Regions from separate parts of the Streptomyces sp. NPDC051133 genome, predicted to be linked through region 1. Evidence: riboswitches for the same ligand, from Rfam matches in the RefSeq annotation. Region 1 holds a riboswitch; each other region holds the start of a gene.

Region 1 (9,781 bases):
CAGCTGGCGGGCGTACTCCAGGTAGCGTTCGGCGCCGACGTGTTCGGCCATGCCGATGGAGGAGATCGCGTCGTAGGGGCCGTCCATGACGTCCCGGTAGTCCTGGACCCTGATCTCCACCCGGTCGGTCAGCCCCTCGTCGGCGACGCGCTTACGGGCGTACACGGCCTGCTCCTGGGAGAGCGTGACCCCGACGACGCTCACGCCGTGCTCACGGGCGGCGTGGATGGCCATGGAGCCCCAGCCGCAGCCGACGTCCAGCAGCCGCTGACCGGCGGTCAGGCCGAGCTTGGCGCTGATCAGTTCGAGCTTGTCGCGCTGGGCGGTCTCCAGGGTCCCGCCGTCCTCCCAGTAGGCGCACGAGTACACCATGGACGGGCCGAGGACGATCTCGTAGAAGTCGTTGCCGACGTCGTAGTGGTGGCTGATGGCCCGCTTGTCGCTGCGCCGGGTGTGCAGACGCCGGCGGGGTCTGCGGACCTCCTCACGCGGTGGGGCGGGCGGGAACGGTGGTCCGGCGAGCTTCAGCAGGTCCCGGGCGGCGGCCCGGACGGCGGGATCGCGCACGGCCTCCCTCAGGCCGCGGGCGTCCTCGCCGCGCTCCCACACCAGGGACGCCATCACGTCGAGGGTGGTGTACAGGTCCCCTTCGACGCCCAGGTCGCCGGCGACCCACGCGCGGGCCAGGCCCAACTCCCCCGGTTTGAACAGCATGCGGCGCAGGGCGCGGCGGTTGCGTACGACGAGTGCCGGAGCGTCCGGCGGCCCGTCCTGCGACCCGTCCCAGGCTCGCACCCGTAGCGGGAGCGGGGCTCCCAGCAACTGTTCGGCAAGACTCCTCAGCCGCGACGCGGCGTCGGCCATGGCGCACACCTCCAAGACGACGATCCCGGATGCCGGTTACCACGTAAACACCGTGCGGGGTCGCGCGCAGTCCCGCAAAGGAGTTACAACTGGGCAAAACAGTTGTACACACCATGTAGATGACGGCCGGAGGCGGGCCGGAAACGCCGAAGGACCTCCCGCACCACGGATGGCGGGAGGTCCCTCGGGTCAGTCGGTGACCGGAGGTCAGGAGGCCTTGGCCTTCTCCTCGGTCTTGGCGGCGGCGACCGGCGCCGGCTTGGCGGCCTCGTAGAACTCCTCGCGGGGGTTCTCCATGGCGCCCAGGGAGACGACCTCGCGCTTGAGGAACATGCCGAGGGTCCAGTCGGCGAAGACGCGGATCTTGCGGTTGAAGGTCGGCATCGCCATGCCGTGGTAGCCACGGTGCATGTACCAGGCGAGGCGGCCCTTGAGCTTGATCTTCATCTTGCCCATGACGATCATCGCCACGCCCTTGTGCAGGCCGAGACCGGCCACCGCACCCTTGTTGGCGTGCTCGTACTCCTTCTGCGGGAAGCCCCGCATGCCGGAGACCACGTTGTCGCCGAGGACCTTGGCCTGGCGCAGCGCGTGCTGGGCGTTCGGCGGGCACCAGGCGTTCTCGTTGCCCGCCTTGCGGCCGACGAGGTCCGGGACCTGTGCGTTGTCACCGGCGGCCCAGATGTAGTCCGTGCCCTTGACCTGGAGCGTGGGCTCGCAGTCGACGTGGCCGCGGGGGCCGAGCGGCAGACCGAAGCGGGACAGGGCCGGGTTCGGCTTGACGCCGGCGGTCCACACAATGGTGTTGGAGTCGACCTCGAGGCCGTTCTTCAGCACGACGTGGCCGTCGACGCAGGAGTCCATGGAGGTGGAGAGGTAGATCTCCACACCGCGGCCCTCGAGGTGCTCCTTGCCGTACTGGCCGAGCTTGGGACCCACCTCGGGGAGGATCTTGTCGGCGGCGTCGACCAGGACGAAGCGCATGTCCTCGCGGGACACGTTCTTGTAGTACTTGGCCGCGTCGCGGGCCATGTCCTCGACCTCGCCGATGGTCTCCGCACCCGCGAAGCCACCGCCGATGAAGACGAAGGTGAGGGCCTTGCGGCGGATCTCCTCGTCGTTGGTCGAGTCGGCCTTGTCCAGCTGCTCGAGGACGTGGTTGCGCAGGCCGATGGACTCCTCGATGCCCTTCATGCCGATGCCCTGCTCGGCGAGGCCGGGGATCGGGAAGGTGCGGGAGACCGCGCCCATCGCGATGACCAGGTAGTCGAAGGGCAGCTCGTACGCCTCGCCCACCAGGGGGGCGATCGTGGCGACCTTGCGGTCCTGGTCGATGGTGGTGACCCGGCCGGTGAGCACCTCCGCCTTCGGCAGCACGCGTCGCAGCGGGACGACGACGTGGCGAGGGGAGATGTTGCCGGCGGCGGCTTCGGGCAGGAAGGGCTGGTAGGTCATGTACGACCGGGGGTCGACGACCGTGACGGTCGCCTCGCCGTAGCGCATCTTCTTGAGAATGCGCCGAGCTGCGTACAGGCCTACGTACCCACCGCCTACTACGAGGATCCTGGGACGCTCCGTGGTGCTCATGCCATCGAGTATCCACCCGCCCAGCGGGGGTCGCTCGTGCGCCCCTTCACAAGGTCTGACAGGCCCTGTGCTACACTCCGCGGCCCGCGTGACGCAGGTCATGCGACGCGGTGGAACCGGGAAGCGGTTCGCCCCGTTGTCAATGCCGCGTGAGCTGCCTCTCCGGGTGACCGGGGCGTCCGTGAGGACTCCGGAACGGACCCGGAACGCCCCGCACCGAGGCACCCGCACGCACCCTATCTGAACATGTTCAAACGGCTCTTGGGGCCCCGAAAGGCCCAACCGGCCCCTTGCGGACACCCTGCGGGGGCCAATTCCTTGTGAAGAACTTCACGAACTTTTCCGCCAGGGTGTCGACGAGGGGCCCCGGGAGGCCCCTCGGAGACGCTCAAACGTTATCCGACCTGCTCAGCCGACAGCTACTGGCAAGTAACAAAAGAGAGCCACGCCACCACGCGACGCCTCCGCTACGCCACCGACCACGCGATGCCGTCGAGGATGTCGTGCTCGCTGACGACGACCTCCTCGGCGCCGATCCGTTCCATGATCGCGAGCAGCACCAGGGCGCCCGCCCCGATCACGTCGACCCGGCCCGGGTGCATGGACGGTACGGCCGCGCGCTCGGCGTGCGTGGAGCGCAGCAGCCACTCGGTGATCTCGCGGACCCGGTCGTGGGAGATCCGGGAGTGGTGGATGCGCGCGGAGTCGTACTCGGGCAGCTCCTGGGCGATCGCGGAGACCGTCGTGACCGATCCGGCGAGGCCGACCAGGGTGTGCGCCTCGCGCAGCGGGACGGTCTCCTCGGCGAGGTCCAGGGCGGCCTGGATGTCGGCCCTTATCGCGGCGATCTGCTCCTCGGTGGGCGGGTCGCTCACCTTGCCGTCGCGCACGAGGTGACGTTCGGTCATCCGCACGCAGCCGACGTCCACGGAGCGCGCGGCCCGCACGTGCTCCTCGCCGACGACGAACTCGGTGGAGCCGCCGCCGATGTCCACCACCAGGTAGGGCTTGGCGAGGTCGTCGCGTTCCGCCAGCTCGCGGGTGGCACCGGTGAAGGAGAACTCCGCCTCCTGGTCGCCGGTGATGACCTCGGGCTCGACCCCGAGGATGTCGAGCACACCGCGCACGAAGTCGTCGCGGTTCTCGGCGTCGCGGGAGGCGGAGGTGGCGACGAAGCGGAGGCGCTCGGCGCCGTGCTCCTTGATGATCTCGGCGTACTCGCGGCAGGCGGCGAAGGTGCGCTCCAGCGCCTCGGGCGCCAGCCGGCCGGTGCGGTCGACGCCCTGGCCGAGCCGCACGATCGTCATCCGCCGGTCGAGGTCGACGAGTTCACCGGTGTCCGGGTGCGCGTCGGCGACCAGCAGACGGATGGAGTTGGTACCGCAGTCGATGGCGGCGACGCGCGTCATTCGTCGTCCTCCTGCGGCAGGGGCGCGGCGGTGAAGTGGCCGCTGCCGTCCTCGGTCGTCTCCACCTGCCGGTCCTCGCCGCACGGCGTCCCCGGCGGTGTCACGCAGGGGCCCTTGGCCCACCACTCGGGCAGCATGGCGATCGCCTCGTCGCCGAGCGGGTTCACGCCCGGTCCGGCGGCCAGCGAGTGGGCCACGAGCACGTGCAGGCACTTCACCCGGTCCGGCATGCCGCCCGCGCTCGGGAAGCCCTCCAGGACCTCGATCTCGTCCCGGCGGCGGATGTAGTCCTCGTGCGCGGCACGGTAGGCCGCGGCCAGCTCGGGGTCGCTCTGCAGTCGCTCCGTCATCTCCTTTATGACGCCGTTCGCCTCCAGCGTGCCGATCGCCGAGGCGGCGCGCGGGCACGTCAGGTAGTACGTCGTCGGGAAGGGGGTGCCGTCGGGCAGCCGGGGCGCCGTCTCCACGACGTCGGGCTGACCGCAGGGGCAGCGGTGCGCGATGGCCCTGAGGCCCCGCGGCGGGCGGCCGAGCTGCTGCTTGAAGGCCTCGACGTCCGCGTCGGTGGGCTCGGTGCGCGAAGTGGGCGGCGGGGGCGTTTCCATGACTGCTTTCAGAGTGGCTTTCTCGGAGTGGGTTGCTCGGAGTGGCTTGCCGAGGGTCCGGCGGGAGCGCCGGGGATCACTGGTCGGAGGCGTCGGACTTGTCGACACCGTCCCAGACGTTCGTGTACCAGGGCCGGTGGGCGGCCCGCAGGTCGGCGCGGGACTGCCTGGCCGCGCCCGGGTCGACGACCACGTACCCGGTCTCCCCGGGCATGACGTAGTGCAGCCGACGGCGGATCTGCTGCTCGGCGTAGGCGTCGTCCTGCCAGCGGGCCTTGAGGTCACGCAGCTGCTCGACCCGCTGCCGGGCCTGCTCCTGCTGCCGCTGGAGGTCGGAGATCTCGGCGCGCTGGGAGACGTACTGCCGCATCGGGTAGGCGAGCGCCACGATCATCGAGCACAGCACCAGCGCGAGCAGCGCCGCGCGGCCGGTGAGCCGGGAGCGGCGGGCCTGCCGTTTGGTCTGGGAGCGGTAGACCCGGGCAGCCGTCTGCTCGCCGAGCAGCCGCAGCCTGGTCGCGGTGGAGAAACGGTCCCGGTCCCTCGCGGCCATCCTGGCTTCCCGCCTCCCCTTGTCCGTGCTTCACACGTGCGTACGTCCCCGGACACGGTACGGGACCGGGTACGGGGACGTACGGACGACTGGCCAAGAGCCGGCCCGGGTCGGCTCAGCCCTTGGAGACCTCGACGTTCCCCTTGAAGCGCGGGAAGGCGCTGCGGCCGGCGTACACCGCGGCGTCGTCGAGGATCTCCTCGATGCGCAGCAGCTGGTTGTACTTGGCGACGCGCTCGGAGCGGGCCGGGGCGCCGGTCTTGATCTGGCCGCAGTTGGTGGCGACGGCCAGGTCGGCGATGGTGACGTCCTCGGTCTCGCCGGAGCGGTGGGACATCATGCACTTGAAGCCGTTGCGCTGGGCCAGCTCGACGGCGTCCAGGGTCTCGGTCAGCGAACCGATCTGGTTGACCTTCACCAGCAGGGCGTTGGCGGTGCCCTCCTCGATGCCGCGGGCGAGGCGCTCGGGGTTGGTGACGAACAGGTCGTCGCCGACGAGCTGGACCTTGTCGCCGAGCTTGTCGGTGATGACCTTCCAGCCGGCCCAGTCGTCCTCGAACAGCGGGTCCTCGATGGAGACGAGCGGGTAGGCCGCCACGAGCTCCTCGTAGTACTCCGTCATCTCGGCGGCGGAGCGCTCCTTGCCCTCGAAGAGGTACTTTCCGTCCTTGTAGAACTCGGAGGCGGCGACGTCGAGCGCGAGGGCGATCTGGTCGCCGGGCGCGTAACCGGCTTCCTTGATCGCTTCGAGGATGAGGTCGAGGGCCTCGCGGTTGGAGCCGAGGTTCGGGGCGAAGCCGCCCTCGTCGCCGAGGCCGGTGGACAGGCCGCGGCCCTTCAGCACCTTCTTGAGGGTGTGGTAGACCTCGGTGCCCCAGCGCAGCGCCTCGGAGAAGGACTCCGCGCCGATCGGGGCGATCATGAACTCCTGGATGTCCACGTTGGAGTCCGCGTGCGAGCCGCCGTTGAGGATGTTCATCATCGGCACCGGCAGCAGGTGCGCGTTCGGGCCGCCCAGGTAGCGGAAGAGCGGGAGGTCGCTGGCCTCGGAGGCGGCGTGGGCGACGGCGAGGGAGACGCCGAGGATGGCGTTGGCGCCGAGGGAGCCCTTGTTGTCGGTGGCGTCCAGGTCGAACATGGCCTGGTCGATCAGGCGCTGCTCGGTGGCGTCGTAGCCGACCAGCTCGGGGCCGATCTGCTCGATGACGGCGAGGACGGCCTTCTCGACGCCCTTGCCCTGGTAGCGGTTCGGGTCGCCGTCGCGGAGCTCGATGGCCTCGAAGGCGCCGGTCGAGGCGCCGGACGGGACGGCGGCACGACCCGTGCTGCCGTCGTCGAGGCCGACCTCGACCTCGACCGTGGGGTTGCCTCGGGAGTCCAGGATTTCCCGGGCTACGACGACGTCGATGGACGGCACGAGCATCTCCTTCTTGGATGTGACGCTGGAAGTGCGGGGCGGGTGCCGCCTTGCGGCGGTGCCTTGCGACTAGAGCCTAACCGTCCCGGGGGCGTCGGCCACCGACCGACCGCCCCGTGGACATGCCGACCGTACCTTTTGTTTCCACCCGAAACAAAGCTCCGTGGTGAGGGCATGAAAAACCCCGCCCCGGCGCGTACGGGGGAACACGCGCCGGGGCGGGGAGCCCGTGGGGACGGGGGCGGCCCTCACGAGGCCTTCGGTGAGACCCCTGGGGATGTGAGGGCGCCGGGGCCGGGCCGGGAGCCGGCTGTCACTTCAGGTGCAGCTGCTGGCCCGGGTAGATGAGGTTCGCGTCCTCGACGATGTCCTTGTTCAGCTCGAAGAGCTTCTTCCAGCCGCCCTGGACGTGGTGCTTCACGGCGATGGTGCTGAGGGTGTCGCCCTTGACCACCTTGTACTCGCCGTCGCCCTTCTTGACCTTCTTGCCGGTCGGGGTGGTGACGGTCTTGCTCGCCGACGGGGCCGTGCGCTTGGCGGAGCGGGTGGCGGCCTGCTGGTCGGTGGAGCGGGTGGTGCTGCTCGGCGCGGTGCTCTTCGAGGAAGTGCTGGGCGCGGAGCCGTTGTAGGCGGCGCCGGACAGGCCCGTGCCGCAGACCGGCCAGGCACCCTTGCCCTGCGCGGCGAGGACCTTCTCGGCGACGGCGATCTGCTGCGCCTTGGTGGCCTGGTTGGCCTGGGAGGCGTAGGCGGTGCCGCCGTACGCGGCCCAGGTCGAGGCGGAGAACTGCAGGCCGCCGTAGAAGCCGTTGCCGGTGTTGATGGACCAGTTGCCGCCGGACTCGCACTGGGCGACCGTGTCCCACTCGGAGGCGGTGGCGGCGGAGGCGTTGCCGGCCGCCATCAGCGGGGCGGCGACGGCGGCGCCGGTGACACCGGCCAGCGCGACGGCGCGGACGGCCTTGGACGGACGGCGGTGCTTGCCCTTGCCGGTAAACAGCATGGATCGATCCCCTCACCGACGCCTGCGAGGTGAGCTGTCGGGTTCGGGCCGGTTGAGTTGCCCGGCCGCACACCCGCTTTCGCGAGGCGCGGCTCCACCCCCAGCCGGTACCAGCTCAACTGCTGGGCCCGGCACTTACCTTGGGTCCCCCGCTCCTGCCTACGGCGCTTGACGCGACGACTGTTCCCGGGCAGCCGCTGGCAGGATTCGGCGTTGCGGCAGCCGGGGCCCGTGGTGACGAGCGGCCTTGACCGTAGACAGGCGATCGGCGGAATTTCAAAGACGATCAGGGCTTCTGAGAGTCATCCCACACTTTCACCAAACCGGACATCAGGGATCAAACGGGACGTCAACTCTCCCCGCTTTTCGCCCGTTTAGGACCTGACTTCCAGGGTCTGACCGGCGGTGATGTGGTTCGGGTCGGTACCGATGGCGTTCTTGTTGTGGACGTAGAGCGCGTGCCACCCGCCGTCGACGTCAAGGGAGTCGGCGATGGAGGCGAGAGTGTCGCCCTCGCGGACCGTGTAGGTGTCCGGCCCGGAGGATGCGTGACGGCCGGAAGAAGGGTTGTTCTGACCGTTTGTCACGCTTTCGTCCGCACTCCCGCCCCGGTGACGTCCGCCACTGCTGAGGGCGCCGGTGTCGACGAGGCTCCAGGAGCCGGTGGGCTGCTCGGAATTGTCCGATTCGTCGGTACCGGGGTCGACCGTGGAGGAGCTTCCGGACCCCTGCGAGTTCTCGGCGCCCTTCGGGGTGGACTTGTCGGACTTGGGGGTGTTCGTTCCGTGCGAGCCGGTGGACGTACCGGGGTGGGTGCCGGCGTCCCCGTCCTGGCCCGGGGCCGGCGTGGCGCTCGGGTCCGAGGCGTCCCCGGAGTCGGAGGAGCCGGTCGAGGGGCCCGAGTCGGAGTCGGAACCGGCAGACGGCGAGGAGTCCGCATCCGCCGGACCGGACGAGTCGGAGTGGCCGGCCGACCCGGAGGAGTCGCCGGAATCGCCGGTGTCGCCGGACCCCCCGACGCCGGTGTCGACGTCGGCCGACCCGGAGTCCGAGGTCATTCCGGCGAGCAGCGCGCAGGTCGCCCAGGGCTTGGTTCCCTGGTCCGCGACAATCTTCTCGGCCACGGCGATCTGCTGCGACCGGCTGGCCTGGTCGGCCCGCTCGGCGTACTGCGCGCCGCCGTACTTGTCCCAGTCGGCCTGCGAGATCTGCAGGCCGCCGTAGTAGCCGTTGCCGGGGTCGGCGCTCCAGGAGCCGCCGCTCTCGCATTCGGCCACCTTGTCCCACGTGGTGCCGTCGGCCGCGTTGGCGCTCGCGGCGCCGAGCAGCGGGATGGCGATGGCGGAGCCGGTCACTCCGGCCGCGACGAGGAGGGCCGGAGCCTGACGGGGGCGACGGTGACGACCGTTCCCGGAGAGCATGCGGAAGCCTTTCGTGCGACGGCAGGACCGCGCGGCGGATGGTGCCGACGCCGCGCTGATGGGTGAACGTATCGGCAGACGATCACTTGTCACAAGTTAATGCCGCACAGATCACGTGAAGATCACAGAGTTGAACGTCTGACGTGTCTACGGTTGTACGGCTCTGTCGGGTGCCGGAGCGAACTCCACGGGCAGGGTGCGCAGGCCCCGCATGATGAGGCCGCCGCGCCAGCGCAGTTCGGCCGGATCCACGGCGAGCCGCAGATCGGGCAGGCGCGTGAGCAGGGTGGCGAGCGCGGTCTGGCCCTCCAGCCGGGCGAGCGGCGCGCCGAGGCAGTAGTGGATGCCGTGCCCGTACCCGAGGTGCTGGTTGTCCCGCCGGCCGAGGTCGAGGACGTCCGGGTCGGCGAACCGCGCCGGGTCGCGGTCGGCCGCCGCGAGGACGACGAGCACCGGGTCCCCGGGGGCGATGTCCTGCCCGCCGAGGGTGAGCGGCTCGGTGGCGAACCGCCAGGTGGCCAGCTCCACCGGGCCGTCGTAGCGGAGCAGTTCCTCCACGCCGGTCTCCAGCAGCTCCCTCTCCTGCCGCGCCAGGGACTCCTGCAGGCGCCGGCGCTGCCCGGGGTGGGTGAGCAGGGCGTAGGTGCCGTTGCCGATCAGGTTCACGGTGGTCTCGAAACCGGCGAACAGCAGGATGAAGGCCATGGCGGCGGCCTCGTTCTCGGTGAGGTGCTCGCCGTGGTCCGAGGCGCGGATGAGACCGGAGATGAGGTCCTCGCCCGGCAGGGGCTCGGCGGGCAGCGCCGCCCGCTTCTTGTGGATCAGCTCGGCGAGGTAGCCGCGCATCTTCTTCACCGACCGGGCTACCCCGCCCCGGGGCCCTCCCCCGTGCCGGATCATCATCCCCGCCCAGTCCCGGAAG
Region 2 (9,781 bases), on a different contig from region 1:
GCAGGCCGACGCGGATGAAGATCTCTTCGAAGACGCGGGACTGGGCGTTGGTCCGGTAGAAGACGGCGACGTCGCCGGCCTTGGCGTCACCCGCGTCGGTGAGACGGTCTATCTCGTCGGCGACGAACTGGGCCTCGTCGTGCTCGGTGTCGGCGACGTAGCCGGTGATCCGCGCGCCGTGGCCGGCGTTGGTCCACAGGTTCTTCGGGCGGCGGGACTCGTTGCGCTCGATGACCGCGTTGGCCGCGCTCAGGATGGTCTGCGTGGAGCGGTAGTTCTGCTCCAGCAGGATCGTCGTCGCGTCCGGGTAGTCCTCCTCGAACTGGAGGATGTTGCGGATCGTCGCACCGCGGAAGGCGTAGATCGACTGGTCCGCGTCACCCACCACGCACAGCTCGGCGGGCGGGACGTCGTACTCGCCGGGCGGGGTGTCGGCCTCGTCGGCGCGCTCGCCGGTGCCGACGAGTTCCCTGACGAGTGCGTACTGGGCGTGGTTGGTGTCCTGGTACTCGTCGACCAGGACGTGCCGGAAGCGACGGCGGTAGTGCTCGGCGACGTCCGGGAAGGCGCGCAGCAGATTGACCGTCGTCATGATCAGGTCGTCGAAGTCGAGGGCGTTGGCCTCGCGCAGCCGCGACTGGTACAGGGCGTAGGCCTGGGCGAGGGTCTTCTCGAAGCCGTCGGCGGCCTGGGCGGCGAAGTCCTCCTCGTCGATCAGCTCGTTCTTCAGATTGCTGATCTTGGCGCTGAAGGACTTCGGCGGGAAGCGCTTGGGGTCGAGGTCCAGGTCGCGGCAGACCAGAGCCATCAGGCGCTTGGAGTCCGCGGCGTCGTAGATCGAGAACGACGACGTGAAGCCGAGCTTCTTCGACTCCCGGCGCAGGATGCGCACGCACGCGCTGTGGAACGTCATCACCCACATCGCGTTCGCCCGCGGGCCGACGAGCTGCTCGACGCGCTCCTTCATCTCGCCCGCGGCCTTGTTGGTGAAGGTGATCGCGAGGATCTGGCCCGGGTGCACGTTCCGCTCGGCGAGCAGGTGCGCGATGCGGTGGGTGAGCACGCGGGTCTTGCCGGAGCCGGCACCGGCGACGATGAGCAGCGGAGTGCCGGCGTGCACGACCGCGGCGCGCTGGTTCTCGTTCAGCCCTTCCAGGAGTGCCGCCGCGTCGATCGCGGGACGCGGGGCACCGTCGCGGTAGTAGGCGTCCCGGTCCGGCGGCACGTCGAACTTCCCGCCGAACAGATCGTCCGGAAGCGGCTCCGGAGCGTGGTCGTCCTCGGGCGGTGGCGGGGGCTCCTCCTCGTGCCCGCGCGAGGGCTGGAGGTCCGCCAGGAAGCTGTCGTCAAAGAGGCTGCTCATCGCTCTCCGAGTCTAGGGCGCCCCACCGACAACCGGCCGCCGTCCCCGGAACATGGCCGGTCCCGTGGACGGTTGATCTTCGTGTCAATAAGGCCCGATGACCCCTCACGCTGCGGAAGCGCCTGCTCACGTGGGTGTGAAAGTGCCCTCAGGTCACGGAAATGTATCGGACATACCTCGCACCAACCTTCACAGAAGACACACGAGTTGGCTAGGTTTCCGTCAGGCCGCACGACCCCTCTCCGGCGAACGTCGCCGGGCCGTACGGCCTCCGCCGAGTCCGGCGCGCCCCGCACGGTGCCCGGAGCCGGGGACCCACCGATCCTGGGGTGAATCGGCCGACTCCCGCCCGGGACGACGCCGTAGGGCAACCCTTCCGAACCACCCGCCCGAACCCGACAGCTAACCCGGTAGGCGGCGCACGTTGGAAGGAGTCGCCAGCTTTGGCGTCGCACCGCAAGCCGCGCCCCGCCGGCACCCGTGGACCGGGCCTGCGTGGCCCCGCCCTCGCCACCGCCGCGTTCACCTCCGTGGCCGTCCTGTCCCAGACGGCCGAGGCGGCCCCCGCCGACGACGGCAGGCCGAGCCTGGAGGAGATCGAGAAGAAGATCGACGAGTTCTACCGCCGCGCCGACTCGGCGCCGGAGGAGGAGTCGGCGGCCCGGCAGCGGGCGCGCGCCGAGGAACAGGCCGCGGCCCGGCAGCGGGCCAGGGCCGAGGACCAGGCGGCGCGGGAGCGCGCACTGACCGAGAACCGTACGGCCCGCGAGACGGCGCCCGGCGAGGACCGGACCGTCCGGGAGCAGGCGCACCCCGGGGACGGGACGGCGGGGCACCGGGCGCTCACCGGGGACCGGACGGCCCCCGAGTGGGCGCGCGCCGGGGAACCGCGCCAGGAGGGCGCCCGGCGCGCGGCCCGGCGCGCCCGGCCCCGCGAGGGTCTGGCGCCGTTCACGGTGGCCCCCGACCCCGCCGCCTCCCTCCTCGCCGAGTATCCGCAGGACCACTTCGCCCAGCACAGGGTGATGAACCGGCTCGCCTCACACGTGAAGGACGCGGCCGGGCGCGGGAGGGCCACCCGGACCACGGAGACACCCGAGACACCAGCCGCCGCGCCGTACGACGTGAAGGGCGCCAAGGCCACCGTCCAGCGCAAGCTCGTCCTCGCGCGCGAGCTGCTGTCCCGGCTCACGGCCGAGGCGGACTCCCGCCCGGCCGCGCTCCCGCAGGAGAAGCAGCCGGACGTCGGCCCGCAGGCCCACGTCGTCTCCGGCCCCGAGGCCACCAGGGCCGAGAAGGCGATCGCCTTCGCCCGCGCCCAGATCGGCAAGCCGTACGTGAGCGGCGCCAGCGGTCCCGGCTCCTACGACTGCTCGGGCCTGACCCAGGCCGCCTGGAAGGCCGCCGGCGTCACCCTGCCACGCGCGGCCCGGGACCAGGCGGTCGCCGGCACCGTCGTGGCCCTCGACGACGCCCGCCCCGGTGACCTGGTCTTCTTCCGCGAGGACAGCAGCCACGTCGGCCTCTGCACCGGCGACGGCATGATGATCCACGCCCCGGGCCCCGGCGCGTACGTCCGCGAGCAGGCGGTCCACCACACCGGGGAGCCGGTGATCCACAGCGTGGTGCGACCGGTCTGACCGGCGGCGGACGCGGGGCGGGCGCGCGTCCGCCCCGCGGGACCTACGCCGTGCGCGCGCCACACGCGCGCGTACGGTGCACAGGACTCGCGGCCGATCGCACGCGCGCGCGTACGGGTGCGTCCGTCCTGTGCCGTGCCGGCGCCGGGCACGAACCACGCATCGTGCCCACGCCCGGCACGAACCGCACGTCGTACCCACGCCGTGCCCGCGCCGGGCACCGCCGGTTCTCCGTGCCCGGGCGCGTCCCGGCGTTTTCACCCGCCCTCGCGCGCGTGCCCTTCCCGATGCCGGGCCGCTCGGCTGCCTAGCATCGGCGCATGTCCGGCTTCTCGGGTCTGCGCGCGTGGTGGGCGGGACGGCCTCCCGCGGCCGGGGCCGCCGTGATGGCGACCGGCATCCTCTCGGTGGGCCTGCACCTGACCGGTGACGAGACGCTCTCGCGGGTGGCGCTGGTGCTGACCGGACTCGGCTGGATCGCGCTGGCGGCCGACTTCGCGCTGCGGCTGGCCGGCGAGCGGCAGCGCTGGGTCACCGAGGCGGAGAGCCCGGGCGCCCTCACCGCCGTGGCCGCGACCACCGTGCTGGGCACCGGGCTCTCCACGCCGGGCCTGCAGACCCTGGCCGCGGCGCTGCTGGCGCTCTCGGCGCTGCTCTGGCCGGTGCTGCTCGTGCTGGTCATGGGGCACTGGAAGCGGCGCATGCCGGGTGCGGTGTTCCTGTGCTGTGTGGCCACCCAGGGGCTCGCCGTGCTGGCCGCCACGCTGGCCGTGGCCGAGGGGACGGCATGGCTCGCGCACACCGCGCTGGTGCTGTTCTGGCTGGGCCTGGTGCTCTACGGGGTCGCCCTGCCCCGCTTCGACGCGCGGCAGGTGCTGGAGGGCCCCGGGGACCACTGGATCGCGGGCGGGGCGCTGGCGATCTCGGCGCTGGCCGGGGCGAAGCTGCTCCTGGCCGGCGACGGCCGCCTGTACCTGTGGGACGGCGACGACCGCGCGGTGCTGGTCACGGCGACGGTCGTGCTGCTCGTGCTGGACCTGGCCTGCTACGTCGTGCTGCTGGCCGCCGAGGCGGTGCGGCCGCGGCCCGGCTACGACATGCGCCGGTGGGCGACGGTGTTCCCGATGGGAATGACGGCGGTGGCGACGCTGTCCGTCGCGGCCGCCGTGGGCCTCCCGTGGCTCAGGGGGCCGGGACGCGTGCTGGTGTGGGTGGCGGTGGCGGCGTGGCTCGTGACCGCCGCCGGTGCGGTGCGTGCGGCCCGCGCCGGCGGCGGGGACGGCTGACCGTCAGGTCCAGAGCACCGCGATGAAGACGTTGGTGGCGGTCAGCGCCCCGACCAGCCCGAACTGGGCCGCGTCGATCTTCTCCTCGTCGCGCTTCACGTAGACCAGCCCGAGGATCACGATCAGCAGGGCGAGCTTCACGCCGATCTTGACGGCGTTGACGTGGTGGTCGTCGGCCTGGTTGAGGCCGACCAGGGCCACGCCGGTGACCAGCATGGTCAGCGCGCCGTGCAGCATCCCGGGGACGAACCGGGCCGTGCCCTGGCCCATCGCCTTCATCTGGGTGAGGAAGCCGCCGAGGAGCGCGGCGATGCCGATGATGTGCAGGCCGACGAAGAGATGGATGAGTACGTCCATGGAGCCGGAGCCTAACCAGGGGCCCTGGAGCCCTCCGCCACCGGGCCCGGTGTTCGAGCCGGTGGATCTTGCATATATGCGCTCCATAGCAGCCCGCGACTCTCGCCGGTCACGGTTTCCCCGCTTCGGTCACCACGCTGCGTGAAGAAGACGACTCCGGACCGGTGACACGGTCACAAACGGTCACCCGAGATCCGTCGAAGCCAGTTCCGTACACCGCGTTACCGACTCGTCACCGTCAGGCCTAGCGTCCTCCCCCAGGTGACCGGCTCCCCACCGCCGCCCCGGGCCAGGGGCGGCAGCCGGTCGCCCCCGCCGAGAAAGGTCCGGCGGCGGCCCGTTACCCCTGTGCGGGCCGCCGCCGGCCGTATCGACCGCTCGGTCGTACGGGTCGTACGGAAGGACGTGACGGTCCAGGTGGCAGCGCACCGCAAGCCCCGGCAGAGCCCGCTCAGCGGTCATACGGCCCGGACGGCCGTCACGATCGCCCTGGCGGGTGCGGCCACCGCGACGGGCTTCGACGGGACCGGCCACGCCGAGCCGCGGTTCACGCCGGCGCAGGTGAAGGCCAGGGTGGACAAGCTGTACCAGGAGGCCGAGACCGCCACCCAGAAGTACGACGGGGCGAAGGAGAAGGCGGACGCGGCCCAGCACCGGCTGAACACGCTGCGGGACGAGGCCGCCCGTCGGCAGGAAAGGCTCAACACGGCCCGGGACGCGCTGGGTTCGATCGCGGCGGCACAGTACCGCGACGGCGGCATCGCCCCCGCCTGGCAGCTGGCTCTGTCCAGCGATCCCGACCGGTACCTGGACGACGCCGCGTTCGCGGAGCGGGCGGGTGACCGGCAGGCCACCGCCGTGGCGCGGGTGCGCGAACAGCTGCGGGAGATCGAGCAGTTGCGGGGCGCCTCCCGGGTGGAGCTGACGGCGCTGCGGTCCCGGCAGGCGGAACTGCGGCGGCAGAAGAGGTCCATCACCGGCAAGCTGGACCAGGCCCGGCGGCTGCTGGCGCAGCTCACTCCGGCGCAACGCGCCGAGGCCACCGGTGACGGCGCCGCGGCGGGGCATGCCTCACGGTCGGCCTCGGGTACGCGGGACGAGCTGGAGCAGGCGGGGTCCGCCGCGGCTCCGGACGCGCGCGCCGCGGCGGCCGTCGCATACGCCTACGCCAAGCTCGGCAGCCCCTATGTGTGGGGCGCGACCGGCCCGAACGCCTTCGACTGCTCGGGCCTGGTCCAGGCCGCCTACCACTCCGCAGGCATCTCCCTGCCCCGCACCACCTACGCCCAGATCGACGCGGGCCGGCGCGTCTCCCGCTCGGAACTTCAGCCCGGGGACCTGGTGTTCTTCTACTCGGGCATCAGCCACGTCGGCATCTACATCGGAGGCGGCCGGATGATCCACGCCCCGAACCCGTCGGCACCGGTGCGCGTGGCACCGATCGACGAGATGCCGTTCGCCGGGGCCACCCGGGTGGCGTGAGACACGCTGGTGAGGGCAGGCTGAGCACCCCCACGATCGGCGCTTCAGGATTCTTCCCGGATATCTCCGAGCCACAGCCGACGCCCGAGGTCATCCAGCTCCCCCTTGCGTTCCTCACACTCGGGGATGGCTTGTCGAAGCAGAGACCAGTAGTCCGCTCCGTGTCCCGGAATCCTGATGTGGGCGAGTTCATGGGCGATGACGTAGTCGACCAGGTGCACGGGCAACTGAAAGAGGGCCCAGTGCAGCGCCATGGTCCCGCGAGCGCCGTCGCCGGGGCGGTAGGTCCCCCATCGGCCGCCAACATCACGTACGACGACGTCCGGCTCCCGTACTTCCATGCGTGCGGCCCACGGCTGAAGCCTTCCCTGCGTCCAGCGCTGTCCGTTGCGCCGGTACCAGCCGATGAGCGCACGTCGAGCGACGACCGGATCCCGCGCGATCCCTTTGCCGATCACCAAACGCCCAGCGACGAGCCGGACGGCGGCTCGTTCTTCGTCGCTGATCTGGAGCCGATAGGCACGTCCCAGATAGGCGAACGTCTCACCGTCCCGGAACCCACGCTCAGGGTGGGCCGGCGGATGATCCTCACGCCGTCGCAGCTTTTCGGCCAGCCATGTCTCCCCCTCTCGTAGGAAGGTTGCCGCGCGCTCGGGGTCACAGCCCTGCGGCGCGCGGAGGACGAGCGAGCCGTCGCGCTCCACTGTGAGACCGAGGCTTCGGCGGCGTTCACTGACGACCACGCGGAACTCCCTGCCCGCCACGACGATCACCTGGCCGTCTTCCAAGGCGGGTCGGCAGGGGTCTCGCGGTTCGGCAGTCGTCGGCACACCGCCTATTGTCCCCGAGCCGCCGCCCGGAACGCCGCCGCGTGCCGCTGGGCGTGCCCGGTCAGCGCTTGCGACAGGTTCTCCAGTGGCTCCCTGGCGCGCTCCCTCGGCTTGACGCCCGCCCGGCGCAGTCCACGCCACAGCTCGCTCTGCAGCGAGTCCAGGCTGGCCTCGTTGTCCGACCAGGCGGCACTTGACACGTGGCGCTCGATGATCGCGGCGAGTTCGACCGTCACGCTCCTGAGCATGGCGGGATCAGGCAGGTCGAAGGCCGGATCCTCGGTCATCCGGTCGGAGAGTTTCGTGTAGAGCTGCTGCTCGACCGTTGTCAGGTCGGCAACCTCGGGATCGACCTCCTCCGCCTGTCGGGCCCTGTCGATCAGGGGGCCGATGCGCACCTTGATCTCGTCCCAGCGCCCCGCGAACTCCTCCAGGATCGCCTCCAGCTCTGCTGAGAGCGTCCGCAGCACCGGACGGTCCTCCGACCGCCGCCTCTCCTCCAGGTGGTAACGCAGCGCCTGCACCTGCTCCGCCGCCGACTCCCGCACATCCGGGATGCGCGCCACCACCTCGTCGAAGTCCGGGGCCAGGATGGAGACCGGCGCGATGACCTGCTCGATCTCGGGCAGCTCCAGGTGATCCGCCACCATGGCACGAACCTTGCGTCCGTACGCCCGCACGGAGAAGGTCCCGCCCTCCGCGTCCCGGTAGTGCCGCCGTACCCGCTTCTGCAACAGCGTCCAGTTCCGGGCCTCGGGTACCAGCTTCAGCGCCGCCTCGTGAGGCAGGACGCGCTCCAGCGCCGAGGTGAAGCGGCTCATCCGGGTGTCGAACTCCGACCTTGCGCTCTCGTCGCCGAGCGTGAGCATGCCTTGGGCGATGCCGCCAGGGGTGTCGAGTCCGGTGATGCCCAGGTCCGCAAGGAAGTCCCGCAACTCGTCCGCGGCCTCCTGCATCTCCGGGACCTCGGCCGTGTCGAGGCTGCGGACGGTCTGAAGGGTGGGCCCGTCGCCCTTGTACGCGGGGAGGGTGACCGCCAAGTCGCTCAGCACGCCGTAGTAGTCCACGACACGGCCCTCGTACTTGGCCCGGCGCGGGCGGTTCACTCGAGCGATGGCCTGGAGCAGTTCGGCGTCCTGGATCGGGCGGTCGAGGTACAGCGCCTGCTCGATGGGCGCGTCGAACCCGGTGAGCAGCATGGACTTCACGATGAGGAACGCGACAGGCCTAGGCTCCTCGATGTGCGGGGCGGCCAGCCCGCTCCAGGGGTTCCGGCCGATGCCGCCCGCCGGTACGGGGTCGTCCTCGGGGGTGTGCTGCGTCACCCACGGGTTGTCCGGCGGGAGCTGTGGGAACGGCTCCAGGAAGCGCTCGACGTGCTGCTGTTGTGCGACCGGGTCCGTCCACTCACGCCATTGCCCGCGTTTCTTCTCGCTCCCAGCGGAGATGACGGGCACAAAGTCGATCCGGCGCAGGATCTCCTGGTAATGCCAGGCCCGTAGCAGCACCAACTCGTCCCATGTGTAGTCGGCGACGTCCTTATGCCGCAGGGACTCGGGGTCGAAGGCCCGCACCCTGGCCAGGAGTTCAACCCGAGCGTCGTTGAGCATGTGCCGGTACAGCACGGCCGCGCTGCGGCTCACCGCCGCGACCTGCGCCTTGAATCCCCCGGTCAGCGGCCCGGTGACGTAGTGCTCCAGCATGTCCTTGGCCTTGGCGCGGATCACGGGGAGCGACTCGGCGACGGTACGGCTGGTCGGCTTGAGCTGCTTACGCGTTTTCGCCTGCTGAGCGCTCTGGAGATGGGCGATCAGGTTCTCGAACTTCCCGTTCAGCTCGTCTTTGTCTCGCACCCCGGCCGGACCTGTACGGCCCTCGTAGCGGACGGGCACGACGACCTTGTCCCGCTCGGCCTCGTCCATGAGGTAGGAGTCGAGGAACTTCCCGTCCGGCTCCAGTCCGAAGATGCGTCCGGTGTCCTCGCGCCGGCCCTTCATGATCGGCGTACCGGTGAAGCCGACCCGGGCCGCCTTCGGCACGGAGTCGCGCAGGCAGGCGTGCAGCACGGAGGTGTGGGACCGGTGCGCCTCGTCGACGAGTACGAGGACGTACGGGGAGGGGCTGCACTCGGTGAACCGCCGCCGCACCTCGTCGACAGCCGCGTCAGCCGGCGTGGGATCGGACGCCTCCTCTGCCGACGCGCCCTCGGCCAAGCGCTCCTGTACGGCCTCGAATTCGGCCACCGGGTCACGGTCGTCGCTCGACTCGCCCTCTCCGGTGCCGATGACGCCGGGGATCCGCCCGAGGTACTTCTGGATCATCGTGAAGATGACGGCACGTCCTCCGTGCCTGCCCGCGCGCTCCAGCATGCCTTCGACATCGGAGCGGGAGCGGGCGACCCGTACGTCACTCCCACCGACCCGGACCGCGGCGGCCAGCTGCTGCTCCAGTTGCGTACGGTCGGTCACGACCAGCAGGGTGAAGCGGTTGAGCTCCGGATCGCGGCTGGTCTGGAGCCTGCGAGCGAGGAAGGCCATCGTCAGGCTCTTGCCGGAGCCCTGGGTGTGCCAGACGACACCGCCGCGCTCGTCCTGCTCGGCGGCCGGATCGTCCACGGTCCGCCCGGTGCGCAGCTTGCGGACGATCTTCTCGACAGCGCGGTACTGCTGGTGGCGGCAGACCGCTTTGACGGTGACGGGCGGCTCCCCCGGCTTCGACTTCACCGGCATCTCGAAGACGTAGTGCCGCACGATGTTGAGCAGGTTGCGGGGCTTGAGCACGATGCCGACGAGGCGATGGAGGTCGGTGGGCGCCCCACCTGGT
Region 3 (9,781 bases), on a different contig from region 1:
CCTGTTCCAGCAGCGACACCTTCTGCTTCTCCGGGCCGTCGGCGGCCACGCGCAGGGTGTGCATGCCGGAGACCAGCTCGGTGAGCCTGGCCTTCGGGTCGGCGGAGGATCCGTCGCCGGACCCCTTGGCCGCCCCGGAGATCAGGCCACTCTCCAGGCCGCCGAGGTCGGGCAGGCCGAGGTCGGTGCTGATCCTGACCGTGCCGGACAGCTGCTGCACGTCCGACTTGGCGATCTTGTTGATGAGCTGCTGCGCGGTGATCCTGGGCAGGTCGGGGTCACCGGAGTCGGCGAGCGCCGGGACCAGCCCGATCGTGGCCGCTGCCACCCCCACCACCGCGACGGGGACGGCGTACCGGGCGGCCTTGCGCCGGCCGGAGCGCGGGTCCTCGTCCCGCGCGACGCCCGCTGTGTCGTCGGATTCGTACGGTGCCATGTGTGCCTTACCTCCGTCGTCGGCGGCGGCTGTCCTCACGCTGGTCCACCTGAGCCGCCATTCTCACCCGAATCGGTGAGGAGTGGTGATTTCCGTGGTTTCCATCTCACCAAATCGGCCATGAGGAAGCGTCAGACCTCGGAGCCAACTCCGTGTACGCCTGCGGTATGACACGTAGGGGCGGCGACTCCCCCGACCCGTAGGGGTCGGGCGGGACGACGCACCTGCCGGCGCCGGTGCTCAGCCGGCGCGGTGCACCACCGCGTCGCACAGCTCCAGCAGCGCCGCCTTGGCGTCGCACTCCCGCAGCGGGGCCAGCGCGGCCCGCGCCTCCTCCGCGTACCGGACGGTGTCCCGCCGGGCCTGCTCCAGCGCGGGGTGGTCGCGCAGGGCGGCCAGCGCCTGGGCGTGCCGGGCGTCGTCGCTGAGGTCGGAGTCCAGCAGCTCGCACAGCGCGATGTCCTCGGGCAGCCCCAGCCGGGCCGCCCGCTCGCGCAGCCGGAGCACGGGCAGGGTCGGGATGCCCTCGCGCAGGTCGGTGCCCGGGGTCTTGCCGGACTCGTGGGAGTCGGAGGCGATGTCCAGGACGTCGTCGGCGAGCTGGAAGGCGACGCCGAGCCGCTCGCCGTACTGGGTGAGCACGTCGACGACCGTCTCGTCGGCGCCGGACATCATCGCGCCGAACCGGCACGACACCGCCACCAGCGAGCCCGTCTTGCCGCCGAGCACGTCCAGGTAGTGCTCGACCGGGTCACGGCCGTCCGAGGGGCCCGCGGTCTCCAGGATCTGACCGGTGACCAGCCGCTCGAACGCGAGGGCCTGCACCCGGACCGCCTCGGGGCCGAGGTCGGCGAGGATCTGGGAGGCGCGGGCGAAGAGGAAGTCGCCGGTGAGGACCGCGACGGAGTTGCCCCAGCGGGTGTTGGCGCTGTCCACGCCGCGCCGCACGGCCGCCTCGTCCATGACGTCGTCGTGGTACAGCGTGGCGAGGTGGGTCAGCTCCACGACCACGGCCGACGGCACGATGCCCGGCGCATAGCGGTCGCCGAACTGCGCCGCGAGCATCACGAGCAGCGGCCGGAACCGCTTCCCCCCGGCCCGTACGAGGTGCTGCGCGGCCTCCGTGATGAACGGGACCTCGCTCTTGGTGGCCTCGAGCAAGCCTTCCTCGACAGCCGCCAATCCGGCCTGGACATCGGCTTCCAGAGCCTGGTCCCGCACGCTCAGCCCGAACGGCCCGACGACGGTCACGAGGGGTCTCCTGTCTGCTGGTGTCTGCTGGCGCTTACGCGGTTTGTCGATAGGTCGCTGCCATCACTCAAGTCAGCGTATCCGGTCCTGTTTCGATCACCGATAGCGCCCACCGGTCCAGCCTGGGCGGTATCGGATCATGACCGTTATGTTTGTGATCGGATAGTAAGAACGGACATTTATCGACTTAACCGCAATCTGACCGCTTTGTCGCGGACCGAGGGGCGAGCGGAGTAACGTGCGCGCCACCCTCCGTACCGCTGCGGCCACGGTCACGACGACGGGTACCCCCCTCGACGACGACGGGCACCTCGCCAGGGGTTCCACGGCCGGCCGAACCCGAGCGCAAATCGCCCGAATCCCCCATGTCCGATTTGACGTAATTCGCTATTCCGTGAGTTGAGTCACGCACCCCCACCCGGCACCCGAGGCCTGCCCGTCGACGCCTCCTTCCTTGCCGCACCGCCGAGTTGAGGATTGGCGAACGCAAAGGATCAAGTACCCCATACGGCACAGACCAAGGTCAAATGGGGCGTTCCATGAATCCTTAACTTGTTCCCGACATGTGCTCTCGCATACGTTCCGGGCCGTCGGGCGGAACGCCGAATCCTGCCGCCGCCCGCATCCCCATCGACGAACTCATCCATGCGGCAGGAGCGGGGGACCCAGGTAAGCGCCGGATCGGACGGCACACGTCGCGCCGGAACGGCTAGGGGTGAAGCCGTGCCTTCCCAGAGGGCACGGCCGGGCACCTCCCCGCCCGAACCCGACAGCTCACCTCGCAGGCGACGGAGAGGAACTTTCCCATGCCTGCTGCCGCTCAGCACCGCCGTACCTGGAGCAACCGCTTCATCCGCACCGTCGCCGTCGCCGGCACCGGTGCCGCCGTCCTCGCCCTGCCGCTCATCGGCGCGGCCAGCGCGTCCGCCGCCACCCCGGCCGCCACGACGGCCGCGACCACCCAGGCCGGGTACCCCGACAACCTGGACGGCTGGATCCGCGAGTCCCTCTCGGTCATGGCGCAGAAGGGCATCCCGGGCTCCTACAACGGCATCTACCGCAACATCATCCGCGAGTCCTCGGGCAACCCGAAGGCCATCAACCTCTGGGACTCCAACGCCGCCAAGGGCATCCCGTCCAAGGGCCTGCTCCAGGTCATCGACCCCACTTTCAACGCGTACCACGTGGCCGGAACGTCGTCCGACATCTACGACCCGGTCGCGAACATCACCGCCGCCTGCAACTACGCGGCCGCCCGGTACGGGTCGATCGACAACGTGTTCGGCGCCTACTGACGGGCGTCGCCGCGCTAGGGGCACAGGCTCCTACTGATGTTCCGGTCAGTCGGTCGGGAACAGTCTTTCGAGGACGACGGCGATGCCGTCGTCCTCGTTCGACGAGGTGACCTCGTCGGCCACCGCCTTGAGTTCGGGGTGGGCGTTGGCCATGGCCACCCCGTGTCCGGCCCAGTCCAACATCGGGATGTCGTTGGGCATGTCGCCGAAGGCCAGCGCCCGGCCGGGAGCGATGCCCAGCCGCTCGGCGGCCAGCGCCAGCCCGGTCGCCTTGGTCACCCCGCACGGCTGGAGTTCCACGGTCCCCGGCCCCGACATGGTGACCGTCGCCAGCGACCCCACCGCCGCCCGCGCGAGGGCCGCCAATGCGTCGTCCGACAGGGTGGCGTGGCGCAGCAGCACCTTGCTGATGGGCGCGCGCCACAGGTCCTCGCGCCGCCCGACCCGCACCGCCGGCAGGGTCGGGTGTGGCATCCGGTATCCGGGCTCGATGAGTGTCAGCCCGTCCACGCCGTCCTGGTCGACGGCCGCGTAGACCTGCCCCACCTCGGCCTCGATCTTGCCGAGCGCGGTCTCGGCCAGCTCCCGGTCCAGCCGCACCGACCACAGCAGACGGCCGCTCGCGGCGTCGTAGACCTGTGCGCCCTGCCCGCACACCGCGAGCCCCCCGCAGCCGAGGCCGGCCAGCAGGGGCCGTACCCGCGGGGCCGGGCGGCCCGTCACCACCAAGTGGCGCGCACCGGCCCGCGCCACCCGCGCGAGCGCCGCGAGGGACCGGTCGGAGACGGTGTCGTCGCGGCGCAGCAGCGTCCCGTCCAGGTCGGTGGCGATCAGTGCATACGCGGGGGTGGGTGCCATGATCAGAGAATACGGACACCACGCCCCGCCGACTCACCTGTGATTGCGCGCACTTGTGTGCTGCTCGACCCCAAGTGGTGCCCGGCTGCCCCCTGATGGCGCAGTCGGCGCCGCCGGCCGCTCCTCGTCGCAGCGGCCGGCCGCCTCCTCCCGCAGCACGTCCCGGCACCGGCTCCCCGGGACGGTCGGAGAGCCGGACGATCCGCTCGGGCGGCCACAGCGCGGCGCGCACGTTCGCCGTCGGGACGTGCACGCGCGCGCCGTGACCGGTGTGCCGGTCCGCCCGCGGCCTCACGCGCTCCGCGGCACCGCACGCACTCCCCGATGTTCCGGGTGCGTTCGGTCCGCCGCGGACGGTCCGGCCGTCGTCAGCCGTGTGCCGCCGCCAGGTGTTTCGCCAGGCGCGGGGAGGCGAACTCCGTGCCACAGACGAAGCGCATCACCGGGCCGTACGACGACGCCGCCGGGAGACCGGTGAAGTACAGGCCGCGGACGGAGGAGACGTAGCCGGGGCCGAGCTTCGGCGCGCCGCGGCTCACCTCGAGCCGGGTGCGCAGTTCATGGCCGAGGAAGTCCATCGCCGCGATGTCGACGCGGTAGCCGGTGGCGGCGATGACGTGGTCGGCGGTGAGCCGCTCGCTGCGGCCGCCGTGCGTGCGGACGGTGAGGACGGGGCTGCCGTCCGGCGCCTCGGCACCCACCACGCGCGCGACGTCGTCCACCTGCACGCTGCTCTGGAAACGCTCGCGCAGCCACCAGGCGCCGAGCGGGCCGAGGACCCGGCGGACCAGGTAGTGGCGGGCGGGCTCGGGCAGGTAGCGGTAGGGGTGCGGGTAGTAGCTGAGCGCCCACAGCGACCAGGCGCGGCCGAACGGGGACTCCGGGCGCAGCTTCGGCTGGTCCCAGGGCGGGGCGCCGAAGGCGACCCGGCCCCGCCCGCGCGCGACCACGCGCACGCGTGCACCCGCCTCGGCGGCGAGCGCCGCCGTCTCCAGCGCCGACTGGCCCGCGCCGATCACGATCAGTTCCTTGCCGGCGAAGCGGCTCAGGTCGTGGTGCTGGGAGCTGTGCGAGACCGGGCCGGTCGGGGCCGGGCCGTCGGCCGCCGCGCCCGCCAGCTCCGCGGGGAGATGGGCCAGCCCCGACAGGCCGGTCGCGACGACGACCGCGCGCGCGGTGAACAGTTCTCCGGAGTCCAGTTTGAGTTCGAAGCCGCCGCTCTTGTCGCGGTCGACGGAGACGACCCGGACCCGCTCCAGGTCGGGGAGCAGCTTCTGCTGGAACCACTCGCCGTAACCGATGAAGGCCTCCACCGGGATGATGTCCTCGTCGGTCACCAGGCGGCGGATTCCGGCCGCGTCGCAGTAGTCGGCGAGGGTGTGGCCGGACTGCGGGCAGTCGAGGCTCGAGGCGACGGGCGTCGACTTCAGGAGCATGCCCTGAGGCATGTGGTCGCGCCAGCTGACCATGGGGTCGCCGAAGACGCGGACGGGGATGCCGCGCGCCCGCAGGTGGGCGGCGGTGGACAGGCCGAACGGCCCGGCCCCGATGACTGCAACCGGTCGAATCACGAAGTCCCTCCCCAGGACACGGTGCGCCACTCTGCGTGGCCTTGCCTACTTCGTGGAGGTGCTGCTGCCACGGCGGTTGGTCCGCCACAGCTGATAGAGGTGCTTCGCGCCCGGACGCACGAAGCGGGCGAGCATCGTGAGGAACGGCAGCGGGTCGTCACCCGCGAGCCAGGCCAGCTCCGTCCCGCTCGCCTTCACCGGCGCGTGCGGCGTCGTATAGCCGCTGCGGCGGTAGGCGAGGAGGGCGGGGAGGTCGATGTTCTCCACGATGTAACGGTGGCCGGCGCGCTGTTCCCCCTCCGGTACGGCGCGGCCGGTCAGATTCAGGTGCATGGCGCGGACGACGTCCACCCCCGACTCGTTCTCGAAGAGCCGGAACTGGGCGCCCATGCGCGGATTGAAGTCGAGAAGCTTGTACTGTCCGTCGCGCCGGTCGAAGCGCAGATCGAGGTCGATGATGCCGCTGAAGCCGATCTGTTTGATGAAACGGACGGCGAGGTCGGCGAGTTCCGGGTTGTCGACGACGTACGCGTTCGCCGTCATCCCCGCGTGCGGCGGCCAGGAGCGCACCTTGACGCCGGTGAACAGCGCGAGCGGACCGGAGTCGGCGTCGAAGCAGGCGTGCACGATCCAGTCCTCGGCCTCCTCGCGCGGCAGGTACTCCTGGAGGATGACGCCCGGTTCGTCGCCCCAGTCGCGGGCGAGGCTGAGCAGGCCCTCGCGGGTGGCGATCCTGGTGGTGCCGTTCACGGCGGGGCGTCTGCGCCGGACGAACGCCTCGCGGTTCTTGGCCACCACGGGGAAACGTGCCGTGTCGGCGAAGGCGACGATTGCGTCGTACGACTGCGGGAACGCCGCCGCGGGGCTCGCGATGCCGTGCTCCGCGCACAGTTCGTGCAGCCCCTGCTTGCTGGCGAGGCGGCGGGGCAGAGCCGGGTCCACGCGCGGGAAGAGGAATGATCCGGCCAGTGCGTCCTGGTGCTCGGCGATCAGGACGGCGGCCTCCTCGTCCGTCGGGATGAGGACGGTCGGGCGGCCGATGCGGCGGCCGATGCGCAGCAGTCCCTCGACCAGGTGGCCCGGGTCCTCCGCACCGGTCGTCGGCCACACGAAGGCCTTCTTCAGATAGCGCGAGGAGGCTGCGGGCGTGTACGCGTCCTCCGTGATGGCGTACATGGGCACGCCCAGGCGGCCGAGGCTGCGGATCGCGCCGACACCGCCGTGGTGCAGCGGATAGTCGCCGAACTTGACGATCATTCCTGGTACGTCACGGTCCGCCTCGAACGGCACACCGACGGCGTCTCCGGCCACGGGTCCCCCCACGTGTCCCCCCAAACGGTACGGACCCACCCCGTCCGCGTCCCAAAGGACGCTAAGCCGGAATTGCCCCCTCCGACAAGGCCTATTCGGACATTGCGAACTCTTTAGACACCACACGACAACCCCTTGGGGACACTGCCCAAGACACGCGTCCCGGCCGTAACGTGTGGCGCGACCACATGGAACACAGCGCCATGCATGGCCCGGATGAGAGTGAGGCAGTACCCCATGCCCCCCTTCGACGTCCCCGAGGGCGACCCCTTCGGCCCGCACAACCTTCCCTATGGCGTGTTCTCGCCGTCCGGCAGCACGGAGCGGAGGGTCGGCGTCCGGCTCGGAGACCAGGTACTCGACGCGGGCGCCACCGCCGCCGTGCTCGGCTCGCCGCACCAGGCGCTGCTCGCCCGCCCCACCCTCAACCCGCTGCTCGCCGCCGGCCGCGCGACCTGGTCCGAGGTGCGGCGTGCCGTCACGTCATGGATCACGGACCCCGCACACCGGGAGGCGGTCGAGCCGCTGTTCCACCCGCTGTCCGAGGTGACCCTGCACCTTCCCTTCGAGGTGGCGGACTACGTCGACTTCTACGCCTCGGAGAACCACGCCCGCAACGTCGGCCGGATCTTCCGCCCGGACGCGGAGGACTCCCTGACGCCCAACTGGAAGCATCTGCCGATCGGTTACCACGGCCGCTCCGGCACGGTCGTCGTCTCGGGCACGGACGTCGTACGGCCGTCCGGACAGCGCAAGGGCCCGGGCGACCCGGCACCCGTCTTCGGCCCGTCGATCCGGCTGGACATCGAGGCGGAGGTCGGCTTCGTCGTGGGCGTGCCCTCCGAGCTGGGCAGCCCGGTCGCGCTCGCCGACTTCCGCGACCACGTCTTCGGCCTCTGCCTGCTCAACGACTGGTCCGCGCGGGACATCCAGGCCTGGGAGTACGTCCCCCTCGGCCCCTTCCTCGGCAAGTCGTTCGCGACCTCCGTGTCGGCGTGGATCACCCCGCTGGAAGCGCTCGAGCACGCGCGCGTGGCGCCCCCGGAGCGCACCCACCCACTGCTGCCCTACCTGGACGACGCGGCACCCGGGATCGAGCCCGGCGGCTACGACCTGCGGATCTCCGTCGCGATCAACGGCCACGTGGTCTCCGAACCGCCGTTCTCGACGATGTACTGGACCGCCGCCCAGCAACTCACCCACATGACGGTGAACGGCGCCTCCCTGCGCACCGGTGACCTGTACGGGTCGGGCACGGTGAGCGGTCCGGAGGAACGCCAGCGGGGCTCCCTGCTGGAGCTGACCTGGAACGGCCGCGACCACCTGGAACTCCCCGACGGCAAGCGCGCGTTCCTGGAGGACGGGGACGTGGTGACACTGTCGGCGTGGGCACCCGGTGCGGACGGAGGCCGTGTCGGGCTGGGCGAGGTCAGCGGACGCGTCGTGACGGGCTGACGCGGCTTGTGGCAGGGAACTGCCACAAGCCCCCCAGGATGAGCATCTTGTACTCACCGCTTGACCGATTGACCGCTTGATACAAGCGGTGAGTACAAGGGCGCGTCTCACGGGGGTCGAAGACAGACGGACGGATCGCCGCCGAGACCTGACTCTCACGGCCCCACACCGTCATACTGGCGGGACACGCACCACGCGACGCACCGCCCGGCGCGTCGCCCCGGCACCACCGACACCCGCACCAGCCTCCGACCAGGAACCGGAGCCCCGGCATGACCGTCTGCCTGCTCCTGCTGAGCGTCGTCGCCCTGACGGCCGCCGTACCGGCACCGCGCGCGCTGACCCGGGCGGCCTGGCCCGAACGGGATCCGGTGGTCGCGCTGTGGGTCTGGCAGTGCCTGGTCGCCACCGTCCTGCTGTGCTGTCTGACCGCACTGGTCCTGGGCGCCGCGGCCGTCTTCCACACCGTCCGCGACCGCGTGTTCGCGCCCGCGCCGCCCGCCGTCACCGCCGCGTACGACCTGTCCGCCGCACCGGTGTGGGCCGCCGCGCTCACCGTGCTGCTGGCCTGCGGGGCCGCCTGGACGACGGCGATGCTGGGCCGGGAACTCGTCGAGGCCCGCCGCAGCCGCGGCCAGGCCCGGGCGCAGCTGCGCGAGCGCGCCCCCGACCTGCCGGCCGGGCTGCCGGCGGCGCGCGGCCCGATGCTGGTACTGGAGGACGAGTACCCGGACGCCTGGTGGATGCCGGGGCACCCGCCGCAACTGGTCGTCACCACCGGGGCGCTGCACCGCCTCACCGGCCACCAACTGGACGCCGTCCTCACCCACGAGCGCGGGCACGCGCGTGCCCACCACGACTGGCTCCTGCACCTGTCCACCGCGCTCGCCACCGGCTTCCCGCGCGTCCCGCTCTTCGCCCACTTCTGCGACCAGACGCACCGCCTGGTCGAGCTGGCCGCCGACGACACGGCGTCCCGTCGCTGCGGTCACCTCACCACCGCTCTCGCGCTGATCGAGCTGAACCAGCACCGGGGCGTCCTCTCCTGCGCCTCCAGCCGTCGCCTCCTCGGCGAGCGCGTGGACCGCCTGCTGGAGCCGCCGCCCCGGCTGCTGCGCCGGCACCGCGCCCTGACGACGACGGTGGCCGCCCTGGTGCCGCTGCTGCCGCTGCTGATCACATTCGCGCCAGGGCTGACGGCCCTGTCCTGACACGGCCTGGCGCCCCGGCCGGGTGGCAGATCTCACCCCGTCAACCGCAAAGCCGCAGCTCAGCACCCTGTCCTACACGCCGTCACCTGGCGCAACACTGCAGCAACACCTCTTTCCCTACCGCCTCGGTATGGTTCCAGCCATGCCACCCACCGACCGCCCCCGCGACCACGCCGGTCAGGGCGCCGCGACCACCGTCGCCGCCCACCGCGCACGTCGCCGGCTGCGAGCGGACCGGGCCCGGCAACTCGCCGACCTGCTACGCCGCCAGCTCCTCACCGGCGCGTTCCAGGACGGCACCCTGCCCCACGAGTCGACACTCGCCACCGACTACCGCGCCTCCCGCAACACCGTCCGCCAAGCCCTGGACCTGCTCCGGGCGGAGGGACTGGT

What was found. A riboswitch is a leader RNA that binds a small molecule or an ion and turns the genes downstream of it on or off. The one in region 1 is predicted to bind cyclic di-AMP.
Region 2: another riboswitch for cyclic di-AMP. It lies ahead of AB0N17_RS30450 (C40 family peptidase); the one in region 1 lies ahead of AB0N17_RS10285 (transglycosylase family protein).
Region 3: another riboswitch for cyclic di-AMP. It lies ahead of AB0N17_RS30540 (transglycosylase SLT domain-containing protein); the one in region 1 lies ahead of AB0N17_RS10285 (transglycosylase family protein).

The regions. Positions count from the first base shown of each region.
Region 1 is NZ_JBFBBK010000007.1:67,219-76,999, forward strand. Features, by position in the region: gene AB0N17_RS10255 (cyclopropane-fatty-acyl-phospholipid synthase family protein) at 1-864, opposite strand, end outside; gene AB0N17_RS10260 (NAD(P)/FAD-dependent oxidoreductase) at 1,072-2,451, opposite strand; gene AB0N17_RS10265 (Ppx/GppA phosphatase family protein) at 2,919-3,860, opposite strand; gene AB0N17_RS10270 (DUF501 domain-containing protein) at 3,857-4,465, opposite strand; gene AB0N17_RS10275 (septum formation initiator family protein) at 4,542-5,018, opposite strand; gene eno (phosphopyruvate hydratase) at 5,134-6,441, opposite strand; gene AB0N17_RS10285 (transglycosylase family protein) at 6,749-7,438, opposite strand; cyclic di-AMP (ydaO/yuaA leader) riboswitch at 7,443-7,615, opposite strand; gene AB0N17_RS10290 (transglycosylase family protein) at 7,813-8,859, opposite strand; gene AB0N17_RS10295 (cytochrome P450) at 9,007-9,781, opposite strand, start outside.
Region 2 is NZ_JBFBBK010000034.1:83,329-93,109, reverse strand. Features, by position in the region: gene pcrA (DNA helicase PcrA) at 1-1,363, opposite strand, end outside; cyclic di-AMP (ydaO/yuaA leader) riboswitch at 1,626-1,795, shown strand; gene AB0N17_RS30450 (C40 family peptidase) at 1,807-3,003, shown strand; gene AB0N17_RS30445 (tellurite resistance/C4-dicarboxylate transporter family protein) at 3,324-4,289, shown strand; gene AB0N17_RS30440 (hypothetical protein) at 4,293-4,646, opposite strand; gene AB0N17_RS30435 (NlpC/P60 family protein) at 5,064-6,128, shown strand; gene AB0N17_RS30430 (SprT family zinc-dependent metalloprotease) at 6,173-6,958, opposite strand; gene AB0N17_RS30425 (type I restriction endonuclease) at 6,964-9,781, opposite strand, start outside.
Region 3 is NZ_JBFBBK010000035.1:8,936-18,716, reverse strand. Features, by position in the region: gene AB0N17_RS30550 (sigma-E factor regulatory protein RseB domain-containing protein) at 1-436, opposite strand, end outside; gene AB0N17_RS30545 (polyprenyl synthetase family protein) at 677-1,687, opposite strand; cyclic di-AMP (ydaO/yuaA leader) riboswitch at 2,309-2,490, shown strand; gene AB0N17_RS30540 (transglycosylase SLT domain-containing protein) at 2,494-2,982, shown strand; gene AB0N17_RS30535 (Cof-type HAD-IIB family hydrolase) at 3,028-3,840, opposite strand; gene AB0N17_RS30530 (FAD-dependent oxidoreductase) at 4,209-5,411, opposite strand; gene AB0N17_RS30525 (ATP-grasp domain-containing protein) at 5,457-6,701, opposite strand; gene fahA (fumarylacetoacetase) at 6,960-8,177, shown strand; gene AB0N17_RS30515 (M56 family metallopeptidase) at 8,450-9,388, shown strand; gene AB0N17_RS30510 (GntR family transcriptional regulator) at 9,531-9,781, shown strand, end outside.